Regions from separate parts of the Blautia sp. DFI.6.71 genome, predicted to be linked through region 2. Evidence: predicted binding sites of a transcription regulator. Region 2 holds the regulator's gene; the other holds the start of a gene.
What was found. Region 2 encodes Rex, which represses fermentation and respiration genes when NADH is low (regulators of the CRP and FNR family bind a similar motif). Its sites were predicted from a motif close to ATTGTTAANTANTTAACAAT; they were not measured.
Positions count from the first base shown of each region.

Region 1: LJE12_RS02530 (CoB--CoM heterodisulfide reductase iron-sulfur subunit B family protein) is a predicted target of Rex. The motif match lies at 5,067-5,086, and genes of this name have one in related genera.

Region 1 covers NZ_JAJDMJ010000002.1:174,776-182,584, reverse strand. The annotation lists gene LJE12_RS02550 (AAA family ATPase) at 1-1,146, shown strand, start outside; gene LJE12_RS02545 (DUF4866 domain-containing protein) at 1,353-2,153, shown strand; gene LJE12_RS02540 (threonine/serine ThrE exporter family protein) at 2,222-3,553, shown strand; gene LJE12_RS02535 (L-lactate dehydrogenase) at 3,818-4,768, shown strand; gene LJE12_RS02530 (CoB--CoM heterodisulfide reductase iron-sulfur subunit B family protein) at 5,365-6,159, shown strand; gene LJE12_RS02525 (4Fe-4S dicluster domain-containing protein) at 6,156-6,545, shown strand; gene LJE12_RS02520 (4Fe-4S binding protein) at 6,552-7,809, shown strand, end outside.
Region 2 covers NZ_JAJDMJ010000015.1:3,960-11,768, reverse strand. The annotation lists gene alr (alanine racemase) at 1-908, opposite strand, end outside; gene LJE12_RS08385 (NAD(P)H-hydrate dehydratase) at 986-2,485, opposite strand; gene LJE12_RS08380 (redox-sensing transcriptional repressor Rex) at 2,575-3,222, opposite strand; gene LJE12_RS08375 (ABC-F family ATP-binding cassette domain-containing protein) at 3,483-5,393, shown strand; gene LJE12_RS08370 (NADP-dependent isocitrate dehydrogenase) at 5,510-6,718, opposite strand; gene LJE12_RS08365 (S8 family peptidase) at 6,834-7,679, opposite strand.

The DNA.
Region 1 (7,809 bases), on a different contig from region 2:
AAACAGTTTATTGTAATCATTGATGAATGGGATGTTCTGATTCGTGATGAAGCCCATAATCAGGCAGCACAGGAAATGTATATTGACTTTCTCAGAAACATGTTTAAAGGAATTGAGGCATCAAAATATATCGCACTTGCATATCTGACCGGAATTTTACCGATAAAGAAATTAAAAACCCAGTCTGCCTTAAATAATTTCACCCAGTTTACAATGCTTAATGCCGGCCCATTGACACCATATATCGGTTTTAATGAAGACGAAGTAATCGATTTGTGTGAAAAATATGAGATAGATTTTGCAGAAGTGAGGCGGTGGTACGATGGTTACCGTCTTGGAGATTACCATGTATATAATCCCAATGCGTTAGTAAATCTGACAATCATGCGAACATTTCAAAGCTACTGGTCACAGACAGGAACCTATCTGTCAATCCTGCCACTGATCAACATGGATTTTGATGGTCTGCGGACATCCATTATAGAGATGCTGTCCGGTTCCTCTGTAGAAGTAAATGTCAATGAATTTCAGAATGATATGGTCAGCTTCGCAGACAAAGATGATGTATTGACTCTGCTGATCCACCTGGGTTACCTTGCCTACGACCAGAGAACCCAGAGAGCTTACATTCCCAATGAAGAAATCCGTCAGGAATTTCGTGCTGCCACCAAACGAAATAAATGGAACGAACTGATTGAATTCCAGCAGGAATCTGAGAAACTACTGGAAGCCACCTGGGAAATGGATGCAGAAACAGTTGCTGAACAGATAGAGAAAATCCATGCAGAATACACATCAGTGATTCAGTACAATAACGAGAATTCCCTGAGCAGCGTACTCAGCATTGCCTACTTAAGTGCAATAAAATACTATTTTAAGCCAATCCGGGAACTCCCGACAGGAAGAGGCTTCGCAGATTTCGTCTTCATCCCCAAACCACTGTACAGAGACTATTATCCTGCATTACTCGTCGAACTGAAATGGAACAAAGACGCAGAAACTGCTCTGAATCAGATAAAAGAACGAAAATATCCAGAGTCATTACAGCAGTATACAGGAGATATTTTGCTGGTGGGGATCAACTACGATAAAAAAGAAAAAGTACATCAGTGTGTAATCGAAAAATGGTTTCCACTGTGTATATAGAACGTAACTTCAAAAGAATCATATAAGTTATGAGAAAAGACATTCTACCCCAGTGGATGGAATGTCTTTTTTATATAATTTTTAGCTTGCATCTATGTAAAATTGATATCAGAAAATTCCCTCTTTTTATGTTGACATTACTAAAAGCAAGACTATAATGAAAACCGAAAAAAGAATCTGAAACGATTGGAAAGGGGAAGTTAATTATGAGTACAGTTTTGCCAAGAGAAGAAGCAGTAGAAACAATTTTTTCTAAAATTTTGGCTTCGCCGGAAGCATCCGGACGATTAAGCGGAGTTTTTTATGACCATATAGATGACGACCATCGTCTGACAGATAATGACAGAGATCATTTCCTGCAGGTATTGTTTCATGCGTACCAGAACGGTGATATCAGTGCACTGCTGTTGGAATTATGCGGCAGAAGTATGTTTGACCTGTTAAGGGAGGCTTATCTGATCCCGAAGAAATTCCACGGAAAAGCAGGAGAGAACCCGGTGCTCCTTACAGATGCAGCCGGAGAACTTCTTCCCGGGGAAAAGGTTTCAGCCAGAGAATATGCAAAATTCAAGGAAACATATGAACATCATGAATGTGCCCCCAGATCTGCACTGTATCTTGCAGATGGTTATGATCTTGTCCGTACCTATACAGAAGGTCTGAACATTACAGAAGAAAAAGATAACCGTAAACGTGGTGTCCTGGCTCTTTATGCACTTCCCGACACCTGTAAACTGGGTCTGACAGAAGCACAGGCATATGCCGTTGTATGGGATGCTTTCCAGAAGATTCAGGAAGAAGCCCCAAGAGCCATGGTATACTACGGACAGGAAACAGGTCTGAAGAAAGAGAATCCGGATAAACCCTATGATGAAATTGGAATTCTTCTTCCTATCCATGAATTTGAGAAAAAAATGCTGCAGCATTTAGACGAGATTGACGGAATCGTACTGGCATGCAGAGAGAAAATGATGGAGAAAGCAGGAAATGACAGTCTGCAGCTTTAACAAATCAAGCAAGTAGCAAAGCGGATGATTTTATCCGATTGACAATATAGAATGAGGAAGTGAGAAAAATGCCGCAGGAAGTGATTAAAAAGAACCATATGGATGTTGCCTGGCATGAGTATACAGATGAAAATGGGGAAAATGTACCAGTTGTAGATTCCAGCATCGCAGAGAAAGCATCCGTTATCGGACGTGTGGGGATTATGTTTCTCTCATGCGGTACCGGAGCATGGAGAGTGAGAAGTTCCATGAATACACTGGCAGAAGCACTTGGCATTACGTGTACGGCGGATATTGGTCTGATGTCCATTGAATATACATGTTATGACGGAGAAAATGGTTTTACCCAGTCGTTGTGCCTGACTAATACAGGCGTAAATACTTTGAAGTTAAATCGTCTGGAACACTTTATCCGAAACTTTGAAAAAGAAGGAAAACATATGTCAGGAGAACAGCTGCATACATTTCTTGACAATATTGAAAAAACACATGGTCTATATTCCCCGCCTGCACTGGGACTTGCTGCAGCGATCGCATGCTGCGGATTTACATTCCTTCTTGGGGGCGGTCCGATCGAGATGTTCTGTGCATTTGTCGGGGCAGGAATTGGAAATTATCTCCGCTGCAAACTGACCAAACACCATTTTACATTGTTCTTATGTATTGTGTCTTCTGTATCTCTGGCATGTTTTGCATATGCAGGTCTGCTCAAACTTGGAGAAATATTATTTGGTATTTCTGTTCAGCACGAAGCGGGATATATCTGTGCAATGCTCTTTATCATACCGGGATTTCCGTTTATTACCAGTGGTATTGACCTTGCAAAACTGGATATGCGTTCAGGAATAGAACGTCTGACTTATGCTTTGATCGTTATTCTGGTAGCTACTATGTCAGCATGGATCATGGCACTGATCCTGCATTTGAAACCTGTAGATTTTATAAAACTTTCACTGTCAACAGAGCAGTGGATCTTATTCAGGCTTCTTGCAAGTTTCTGCGGAGTGTTTGGATTCTCTATCATGTTTAACAGCCCGGTTCGTCTGGCAGTCGCAGCAGCCGGGATAGGAGCAGTTGCCAATACTCTGAGACTGGAACTGGTAGACCTTGCAAATATTCCTCCTGCTGCAGCCGCATTTATTGGTGCACTTACTGCGGGACTTCTGGCGTCTCTGCTGAAGAATAAAGTCGGATATCCAAGGATATCTGTAACAGTTCCCTCAATCGTTATCATGGTTCCGGGATTATATTTATACAGAGGATTTTATAATCTTGGTATTATGTCATTATCAGTAGCTGCATCCTGGTTTGCGTCTGCGATCCTTATCATTGCAGCGTTGCCATTAGGGCTAATCTTTGCACGTATTCTGACAGATAAAGCTTTCAGATACTGTACTTAACCGAATCAAAAATCAGGGAAATCCCCAACCACTGCTTAAATTGCAAAAAGCAATAAGCAGTGGTTGGGGATTTGTTCGTGCAAGTATCTACTCCAATAGGAAAATGTGAAAATTATATCAAACTAACAAACAATTTTATGCTTCCAAACAAATATTTAAACGAAAAAATTGTTCAGGTTTCTGTACAAAAGCTCTTGTCAATTTTTTGACAATGTGTTATCATTAAGGCGTCAATTTTGTTAGGAGAAAAGGAGTATTAAGATTATGAGCAGTAAAATTACTATCATTGGAGCCGGCAGTGTCGGATCTACCATCGCGTACACTTTATCAAGCCAGGATATCGCATCTGAAATTGTTCTGATCGATATCAACAAAAAGAAAGCAGAAGGTGAAGTTCTGGATATTATCCAGGGAACCTGCTTCAGAGATCCTATCTCTATCATTGCCGGAGACTACGAAGATGCTAGGGATTCTGACATCGTTATCATCACATCCGGTATTGCCCGTAAACCAGGACAGACAAGACTTGAACTTACACAGACAAATGTAAATATCCTCAAATCTATCACACCGGAGATCGTAAAGGCAGCTCCAAATGCCCTTTATCTGATCGTAAGCAATCCGGTTGATATCATGACTTATGTATTTACAAAGATTTCCGGACTTCCAGAAAACCAGATCCTTGGTTCCGGTACAATTCTTGACTCTGCACGTCTGCGCTGCGGATTATCCGAACATTTCCAGATTGCACAGAGTAATATCCATGCCTATGTATTCGGTGAGCATGGAGATACATCCTTTATTCCGTGGTCTGGTGCCTATATTTCAGGTGTAAGTGTGGATGAATATTACGACCTTGAGAAGAAACTCGGTAAGGATATTGAACCGATTGATAAAGAAGCAATGCTTCAGTATGTACAGAAATCTGGCGGTGAGATCATTTCCAAGAAAGGTGCAACTTTCTATGCAGTATCCTCTTCTGTATGCAAACTTTGCAGCCTTCTTGTATCTTCTTCAGAGTCTATCTCTACAGTATCTACTATGATGCATGGAGAGTACGGAATCGATGATGTATGCCTGAGTACATTAACTCTGGTAGGACCAAATGGTGTACAGGGCAAAGTTCCAATGAGAATGACAAAAGCTGAGATCGAACAGCTTAAGAAGAGTGCAGATGCACTGAAAGAAATTATTGCTCAGATTGACCTTAATTAATAATATATCAGACAAAACATTCAGAAGTACAGGTACAGCCTGTTCTTCTGAATCCATATTACTGTTTACTCCTTTTTAATTATTAGCCAAAATTCTGTACTGTAAGCGGAAACAGACGAATTTTGGCTTACATATATCAAAAGCAAAAAAATATATAAATAATATTTTTATTAATTTTTTGAAAGATACTATGATTGTGAGTAAATAGAAAAGCGGAAGATTTTATCTGCCTGAAAAAGATTAATTTAGATCAGAAGAATTGAGCAATGATGCGTGATAAAAAAATTATCAAAAACCTCTTGTTAAAATGTTGTCAATATGATATAATATTTTTCGGAAATCGAGCTGATACACTCCTTTAATTGCGGAGGAAGGGTGTGCGAACTCTTTTATTTTCTATGTCTCAACAAAGATATAAAAAGTAATTGTATTAGACTTGATTTATATTTTTGTCCATATATTGTTAAAAAAAAGACAAGGACTAGCGACTGTTATTTACGGGCGCTATATATCGGGGCAAATTGCTTTTGGACCCTGATATCATTATTTGAGCAACATGAATTTATCTGAACAACTAAGAAAGGATAATGTTAAGTATGAAGTACAGTTATTATCCGGGTTGTACCCTGAGAAACAAGGCGAAAGATCTGGACGAATATGCCAGAGCCAGCGCCAGAGCACTTGGGTTTGAACTGGAAGAGATCGAAGACTGGCAGTGCTGCGGAGGTGTTTATCCTCTGGGAACTGACGAAATTGCTACGAAGCTTTCTTCTGTACGTGCTCTTAATCAGGCCAAAGAAAAGGGCCAGGATCTGGTAACAATCTGCTCTGCCTGTCATCACGTGATCAAACGTGTCAATGATGATATGAAAAATGTGGAGGATATCCGCACCAGAGCAAATAATTACATGCAGCTTGATGAGCCTTATGAAGGCGAGACAACAGTGCTCCATTATCTGGAAGTACTTCGCGACAAAGTCGGTTTCGACAAGCTGAAAGAGAAGGTAGTAAACCCGCTTACAGGAAAGAAAATCGGAGCCTATTACGGATGTCTCTTATTACGTCCGGGCAAGATCATGGCTTTTGATGATCCGGAGAATCCGACAATCATGGAAGATTTCATCCGTGCACTTGGGGCAGAACCGGTAATCTATCCATACAGAAATGAATGCTGCGGCGGTTACATTTCTCTGAAAGAAAAAGATATGTCTCAGAACATGTGTCAGAAAATCGAAGACAGTGCGAGAGGCTTTGGCGCAGATATGCTGATCACAGCCTGTCCATTGTGTAAATATAATTTAAATAAAAACGCTTCCAGCGAACTGCCTGTATATTATTTCACAGAGCTCCTTGCAGAAGCCCTCGGAGTAAAAGAGGAGGTAGAGAAATGAGAAATGAACATTCAGCAGCAGAGAAGATCAAAGAAATCTCAGGAACAAATCCGCTGAAATGTATGAAATGTGGAAAATGTTCTGCTACCTGCCCATCTTTCAATGAAATGGATATCAAGCCACATCAGTTTGTATCCTATGTTGTAAACGAAGATATTGAAGCACTTGTCAATTCAAAATCTCTCTGGAAATGCCTTTCCTGCTTTGCCTGCGTGGAGCGTTGCCCAAGAGATGTAAAACCTGGAAAGCTCATTGATGCAGCAAGACAGTTAGTTGTCCGTGAAAAAGGCGGAGATTATCTGAAAGCAGATGAGATCCCGGAACTTCTTGATCCGGAACTGCCACAGCAGCTTCTGGTAAGTGCATTCAGAAGATACAGGAGGTAAGTCAGAGTGCAGAGAATTGGTGTATTTGTCTGTCATTGTGGAAGCAATATTGCCGCTACGGTAGATGTAAAAAAAGTTGTTGAATTAGCTGCCAAAGAGCCGGGTGTCGTTCATGCAGAAGACTACCAGTACATGTGCTCAGAAGCAGGCCAGGCTAAGATCCAGGAAGCCATCAGAGAGAAGAATCTGACAGGTGTTGTTGTCTGTTCCTGTTCTCCGCGTATGCATGAGGCAACTTTCAGAAAAGCAGCTGAAAGAGCCGGACTGAACCCATACATGGTGGAGATCGCAAATATCCGTGAGCACTGCTCCTGGATCCACAAGGATATGGAAGAGGCTACAAAGAAAGCCGTAATCCTTGCCAGAGCAGCAATCGCAAAAGTGAATTTAAATGATCCTCTTCAGCCAGGAGAGAGCCGTGTTACAAAGAGAGCCCTGATCATCGGCGGCGGTATTGCCGGAATCCAGACAGCCCTGGATATCGCAGATGCAGGATATGAAGTAGATATTGTAGAGAAAACTCCAAGTATCGGTGGAAGAATGTCACAGCTTGACAAAACATTCCCTACACTTGACTGTTCTGCATGTATCCTCACACCGAAGATGGTTGAGGCAGCAGCCCATGAGAAAATCAATATCTATACATACAGTGAAGTAGAACATGTCAGCGGTTTCGTAGGTGATTTCACCGTTGATATCAGAAAGAAAGCAAGAAGTGTAAATATGGACAAATGTACAGGCTGCGGTGTCTGTCAGGAAAAATGTCCGTCCAAGAAGATCCCGAACGAATTTAACAGAGGATTAAACAACAGAACTGCTATTTACACTCCGTTTGCACAGGCCATCCCAAATGTTCCGGTTATTGACCGTGAGAACTGTATCAAGTTTAAAACCGGAAAATGTGGTGTCTGCTCCAAAGTATGTCAGGCAGGAGCCATTGATTACGATCAGCAGGATGAACTCGTAACACAGAAATACGGTGCAATCGTAGTTGCTACAGGTTTTGATACCATCAAGCTTGACAAATATGATGAATATGCGTACAGCCAGAGTAAAGATGTTATCACATCCCTGGAACTGGAACGTATCATGAACGCAGCAGGTCCTACAAAAGGACACTTAGAGCGTCTTTCCGATGGAAAAGCTCCGAAGGAACTGGTATTCATCCAGTGTGTTGGAAGCAGATGTTCTGATGACAGAGGAAAGCCATACTGTTCCAAGATCTGCTGTATGTACACAGCAAAACATGCAATGCTGATCCGTG
Region 2 (7,809 bases):
ATCAGAACCCAGCCTTTATTGGAAAGCTGCCTGGAATAGCCGTCTGCATAGCCCACCGGAACAGTTGCCACACGAAGCTTCCTGTCAGCCACATAAGTACCGCCGTAGCTGATCGCTGCTCCGGCAGGAACGTCCTTCACATAAGTCACATGACTCTTAAGTTCCATAACCGGCTCAAGCTTTACAATATCTCTCTCCACCTCAGAAGAAGGATAAATTCCATAAATTGTGATTCCGGCGCGAACAATATTCAGATTTGCTTCCGGCATACGTATGATGCCCGCACTGTTAGAACAGTGATGCAGAGGAATTTCCACTCCTGCCTCTTCTACGCGTCTTGAAAAATCCAGATACCGCTCCAATTGTACCATAGCCGGACTTCTGTCATACTCATCTGCTCTTGCAAAATGAGTAAACATACCCTCAATCTCAAGATTTGGAAGTTCTGAAATTTTTTTAATTTCCTCTACATTTTCCTGTGCATCCGCAAAACCGATCCTGGTCATTCCTGTGTCCAGAGCAATATGAATATGTACAGTTTTTTTCTGCAGAACCGCTTCGTCTGAAAGTTTCCTTGCCTCCTCATATTCGCACACTGCAGGACGGATCTCATAACGGACAAGTTCCGGAAAATATTCATCAAAAACAATTCCAAGGATCAGGATTGGTTTTGTAATCCCGGCTTCTCGCAGATGAATCGCTTCTTCCGCAGTTGCAGCCGCAAATCCCCAGATATAATCATAATCCTCAATGAGATGTGCAACCGGCACCGCGCCATGTCCATAAGCGTCAGCCTTTATGACTGCGATCATCTTTGTCTCTTCTGCAATATTTTTTCTCATTTCCCGGAAATTATGTTCTACTGCATCCAGTGAAATGACTGCTTTTACTCTGCTATCTTTCTTCATAATAATTTTCCTCTGTTATTTTTTCATGTTAATATCTGCAAATTGTTTCACAGATTTACTGCCTCAAAATGAATATCCTATCTTAGTATTTCCGGCAGAAAACAGATGATATCTCCTGCGGTCATCCCTCGCTGCCCTACTGTTTCAGCAGCCAGATCACCTGCCAGCCCATGCACATATACACCAAGTGCAGCCAGCATAACAGGAGAAAATTTCTTTTCTGCTGCCAGATACATACACTGTATACCGGCAAGCACACCGCTTAACACATCTCCACTTCCCGCTGTAGCCATTCCTGCATTACCCGAAATGTTCAAATACATATCTCCAAAAGCATCTGCCACCACAGTACAGGCATCCTTCAGAACGCAAACCGCTCCAGACTCCTTTGCATAATCAGCTGCGGTCTGTGCCAGACAATCCTGGATCTTACCGATTTCTTTTCCGCACAGACGACTCATCTCACCAATATGAGGTGTCAGGATCACATGTTCCCCGATAAAACGCTTCCAGTTGTCATGGACTGACAGAAGATTCAGGCCATCTGCATCCAGAATTACTGTTTTTTTACACTCAGCTGCCTTCGCCAGAAACCACTGAGCTCTTTCCCTGCTCTGCGCTCCGGTTCCAAGACCTGGTCCTATCACAAGCACATCACACCAGTCAAGCATTGCCTGGTTTTTTTTCTCATCAAAATCACAGGTGATCATGGCTTCCGGCAACAGTGTCTGCAACGGAATCCTGTTGGCCTCCACGGTCTGAATTCTCACCATTCCCGCAGAGCTTTTCAGAGCAGCTGCTGCACTCAGATATGCAGCTCCGCACATTCCTTCGCTGCCAGCTATAAGAAGAACCTTACCGAAGGTTCCTTTATTTCCATAGGGAACTCTCTCCGGAAGCATTTTCAAATCTTCACGTTCCAGATGATGCATACAGATTTTCTTTCCGGGTATGGAATAGATTCCGATATCCGTAACAACGATCTCACCGCCATACATGCGTCCGGGATAAAAACACAGCCCTCTTTTGCGAAAAGCAAAGGTAACCGTAAGATCTGCCCGGAATGCAATTCCCTTCTCAAATCCGGTGTCTGAGTCAATCCCGGATGGAATATCCACAGCTACTTTATACGCAGATGCCCGGTTCATTGTACTGATAAGCTCTGCATATTTTCCCTCTACAGGTCTGCTCAGTCCAACCCCAAAGATGGCATCTACTATAGTAGTATATTCATCCGGATCCAGGTTATGCACCCGGGGCACCTGATAATATTCTGCTGTTTTAAGCTGTCCGGCAGTTTCAGCAGTCATTTTCTCTTCCTTACCCGCAATATAATACCAGGTTCTGACTCCTCTCAACTGAAGCAGTCTGGCAATCGCCAATCCGTCTCCGCCATTGTTGCCGGTTCCGCAGACCACAAGGATTTTCTCTTTTTCTTTATTCTTTAATCTCTGTACAATCTCCTCAACCGTCTTTAATGCCGCCCTCTCCATAAGTACCGGAGACGATATCCCGGCTTTCTGAATCGTATTATGGTCCAGTTCTTTCATCTCAACAGCAGTTACAATCTCTCTCATCTGTTCACCTCCTGTTTACAATAACACATTTACATACAAGACAAAAGCTGTGATCAGATGACCACAGCCTTGTGTTTCACAGTTATCCCTTACATTCCTTCATGTTCCTTTCTGTACTCACTCAGGTTATAGGACAAAGTCATAAGACTCTCTGAAAGATGTACGTTCTCTACCATTACATCCTCCGGGGCATCCAGATCAATATGTGCAAAATTCCAGATTGCCTTAATTCCATTATCAATTAAAATCTTTGCCATCTCTTTGGCTTTGTTTTTAGGAAGAGTCAGGATTGCAATCTCAACCTCATTCTCCTTCAGAAACAAAGGAAGATCGCTCAACATCTGAATCTCAATTCCACGAACTGCAATCCCCTCAAGTACAGGATTGACGTCAAAAATACCAACCAGCTTAAATCCGCGCTTTTCAAAATCCACATAATTGGCCAATGCCTGTCCCAGATTACCGGCACCCAGAATAATCATCGGATGTACAGTATCCAGCCCAAGGATTTTACCGATTTCTGTATACAAATAGCGTACATTATAGCCGTAACCCTGCTGACCAAAACCACCGAAATTATTTAAGTCCTGACGAATCTGGGAAGCCGTCACATGCATCTTCTTGCTAAGATCATTTGAAGATATACGCTCTACATTCTCCTCCATCAATTCACCGAGGTAGCGGTAGTACCGCGGCAGACGCTTGATTACCGCTTTCGAAATTTCCTTAGCTTCCACAAATTTTCCCTCCTTAGCTTATCTATGTCAATTATACCCAGATGTTATTTTATTGTCAAATTAAATTTGTACTTTTTGACCAAATATTTCTGTATTTTTTTATCAATTTCATTCTGAAAAATTCCCCGGAATATCATATTTTCTTCCATACATCTATCCGATGCCTTCTTTTCCCTGGACAAAATCTCTTAAAATGCTTTCAAAAACAGGCATTTTCGATTATAATAGTACGCGGACAAATTACAAACGGAGGAATTCCTATGATTTTATCATGTCAGAATATCTGTAAATCCTTTGGCGAAAAAATCATTCTCAAGGATGCCAGTTTCCATATAGAAGACCGCGAAAAGGCAGCTCTCATCGGCAATAACGGTGCAGGCAAGACGACTCTGCTGCGAATCATTATGCATGAGCTCTCCCCGGATTCAGGAAACGTGGTACTTGCCAAAGATAAAAATATCGGCTACCTTGCCCAGTATCAGGACATTCATGGCCATCATACCATTTACGAAGAACTGATTTCCACCAAACAGCACATTATTGATATGGAGAACCGTCTGCGCTCTCTGGAACAGGAAATGAAAACCACCACCGGAGATGCTCTGGACAGCCTGATGAATACTTACACAAGACTGAGTCACCAGTTTGAACTGGAAAATGGTTACGCTTACAAAAGTGAGATCATGGGTGTATTAAAAGGTCTTGGTTTCACAGAAGAAGATTTCGAACGCCAGATAGAAACTCTTTCAGGCGGCCAGAAAACCCGCGTAGCTCTGGGTAAACTGCTTCTTGCCAGCCCTGACATTCTTCTTCTGGATGAGCCTACCAACCATCTGGATATGGAGAGTATTTCCTGGCTGGAAACCTATCTTCTGAATTACCCGGGTGCTGTATTTATCGTATCCCACGACCGTTACTTTCTTGACAAAGTCGTAACAAAAGTTGTGGAAATCGAAGCAGGAAATATGCGTATGTACAGTGGCAACTATTCTGCCTATGCCCTGAAAAAAGCCCAGTTGCGTGACGCCCAGTACAAAGCCTACCTGAACCAGCAGCGGGATATCAAACATCAGGAAGCAGTCATTGCCAAGCTGAAATCCTTTAACCGCGAGAAATCCATCAAACGTGCGGAAAGCCGCGAGAAAATGCTGGATAAAGTCCAGCGCATTGATAAACCACAGGAGATTCAGAATCAGATGCGCATTTCCCTGGAACCAAGATTTGTCAGCGGAAATGATGTCCTTACTGTGGAAAGTCTTTCCAAATCTTTTCCCGGACAGACACTTTTCAGTGACATCTCCTTTGAGATCAAACGTGGAGAACGTGTAGCCCTGATTGGCAATAACGGCACAGGCAAAACCACCATGTTAAAGATCATCAATGGGCTGATCGATGCAGACAGCGGCAGATTTACTCTTGGTTCCAAGGTACAGATTGGCTACTATGACCAGGAACACCATGTTCTTCATATGGAGAAAACTATTTTTGAGGAAATCTCAGATGCTTATCCCACACTTACGGAAACAGAAATTCGAAATATGCTGGCAGCATTCCTTTTCACAGGGGATGACGTATTCAAACTGATCTCCGCTCTGTCCGGCGGAGAAAGAGGTCGTGTTTCCCTCGCCAAGCTGATGCTGTCCGAAGCAAACTTTCTGATCCTCGATGAGCCCACCAACCATCTGGATATCGCTTCAAAAGAGATTCTTGAAGAGGCATTGAACAGTTACACAGGAACAGTATTCTATGTTTCCCACGACCGTTACTTCATCAACCAGACAGCTACCCGGATCCTGGATCTGACCAATCAGGCAATTGTAAATTATATCGGAGATTACGACTATTATCTGGAGAAAAAAGAAGAGCTGACGGAAAAATATGCTCCGGCTGCCGCTCAGGCTGTGACAGAAGCAAAGCAGGCTTCTGATAACAAGCTTTCCTGGCAGCAGCAGAAAGAAGAACAGGCCCGCCAGCGAAAACGAGAGAACGAACTAAAAAAAGTAGAAGCCCGCATTGAAGAACTTGAAACCAGAGATAAAGAGATCGACGAAACCATGATTCTCCCGGATATCTGCACAAATGTGGCAGAATGTGCGAAACTCAGCAAAGAGAAAGCCACCATTACCGAAGAATTAGAAGGATTATATGAAAAATGGGAAGAACTTGCATAATGCAGGTTCTTCCCATTTTCGCAGTTTATAACTTTTTACAGGTTTCTCCGCTGCAGTGTGATCCTGCCCGGAGAACTTTATAATGTTATAGAAACATTACCGGATAATTTCTGACATTATAAAATTTCATCCAGTCTCTCTCTGATGGCAAGGATGAAATCTTTACTGTTCAGTACTGTCACATCCTCAAGAGAAGTGATCAGCGCAAGGTCTTTTGTCATCTTACCGCTTTCAATCGTCTCCAGAGTCGCCTTCTCCAGTTTATCAGCAAATTCCATCAATTCTTTATTGTCGTCCAGCTCACCTCTTTTTCTCAGAGCTCCGGTCCATGCAAAAATAGTTGCTACAGAGTTAGTAGATGTCTCCTCACCTTTCAGATAGCGATAATAATGTCTCTGTACAGTTCCATGAGCAGCTTCATATTCGTAATATCCCTGTGGAGATACCAGTACAGATGTCATCATAGCCAGAGAACCAAATGCTGAAGAAACCATATCGCTCATAACATCTCCATCATAGTTCTTGCAGGCCCAGATAAATCCGCCTTCAGCCTTCATGACACGAGCTACGATATCATCGATCAGGCTGTAGAAATATTCAATGCCTGCTGCCTCGAATTTCTCCTTAAACTCATCTTCATAAATAGTTGCAAAGATTTCCTTAAAACGTCCGTCATAAATCTTGGAGATCGTATCCTTGCCGCCAAGCCACAGGTTCTGTTTTGTATCCAGTGCATAATTAAAACAGCATCTTGCAAAACTTGTGATAGAATCATCCAGATTGTGCATACCCTGAAGCACACCCGGTCCCTCATAATGATGGATCAGCTCTTTTCTCTGCTGTCCGTCTGCACCTTCAAATACCAGATAAGCATCTCCGGGGCCGTCAATATACATCTCTGTGTTCTTATACACATCACCATAGGCATGACGTGCGATGGTGATCGGTTTCTTCCAGTTCTTAACACATGGTTCAATACCCTTCACTACGATTGGGGCACGAAAAACAGTTCCGTCGAGAATTGCACGAATCGTTCCGTTAGGACTCTTGTACATTTTCTTTAAGGTATACTCTTCCATTCTTGCCTTATTAGGAGTGATAGTGGCACATTTCACTGCAACGCCGTACTTCTTTGTAGCCTCTGCTGCATCAACAGTTACCTGATCATCCGTTTCATTTCTGTATTCCAGACCAAGGTCATAATACTCAGTGTTCAAATCAATATACGGAAGAAGAAGCTCATCTTTGATTATTTTCCAGAGAATTCTGGTCATCTCATCTCCATCCATCTCCACAAGTGGTGTCTGCATCTGAATTTTTTTCATGTTAATCCTCCTCTTTGGCTCTCATCCAGTTAACTATCATGATAGCCGAAAACAGACCGTTCGTCAATGCTTTTATACATTAAAGCAATATTTTGCCAAATAAAATGATTACTGATCACAGTTCCATAAAGCGTTCCAGATCCAGTTCTCCCCATCCCTGCTGATTCTTTGGCAATCCCATATCCCTGGCACTTTCTTTCAATTTCATCTTGATCTGAACATTAGTCAGCTCCGGATTCTTCTCAAGCATCAATGCTGCTGCCCCTGCAACCAGAGGTGTAGACATAGAAGTACCACTCTTCACTCCATATCCGTTATCTGCCCCCGGTGCACAGGCAAGAACATGATTCCCAGGTGCAACCAGATCCGGTTTACAAACACACTCAAATGTAGGTCCCCTGCCGGATATGGCAGTCCGTCCTGTAAGCAGATCGCTGGAGCCTACTGTGATAATCTTCCGGCTGCTTCCCGGTGCTGTCACACTTCCTGCCTTCGGTCCCTGATTTCCTGCCGCAGCAACTACCACCAGACCTGCATCCCAAAGTTGTTCCACACCCGCAATCAGAACTCTGTGATCTTCTGCTCTCCTGCAGGTTGTTCCCACCGAGATATTCACTACACGTATCCCATAATATCTCTTATTCTCCAGAATCCAGCGAAAAGCCTGTAAAACATCTTCTTTCCTGCCATTTCCCGTTCTGTCGAGCACCTTCAGAACTATCAGGCTACACCCGGGGGCAATTCCTCTGATCCGTCCTTTCGAAGCCCTTCCGTCACCGCCAATGATCCCACATACATGGGTTCCATGAGAATTATCATCATAAGGTCTGATACGATGTCCGATGAAATCTTGAAACGCAAGTATTCTCCCTGTAAAATCTATATGAGGAAAAATCCCGGTATCCAGAACACACACACCCACGTGCTTTCCTGTATATCCGGAATCATCTGAATTCTTCATAAAAAATCCTCCGAATCATCTGGATAATGAAATCTTACCGCAACTGTTCATCAGGTCGCTGCAAAGACAATGAACATCTGCGTCTTACTTTAAATTATTCGGAAGATTATATTTTCGTGTCCGACAGTTT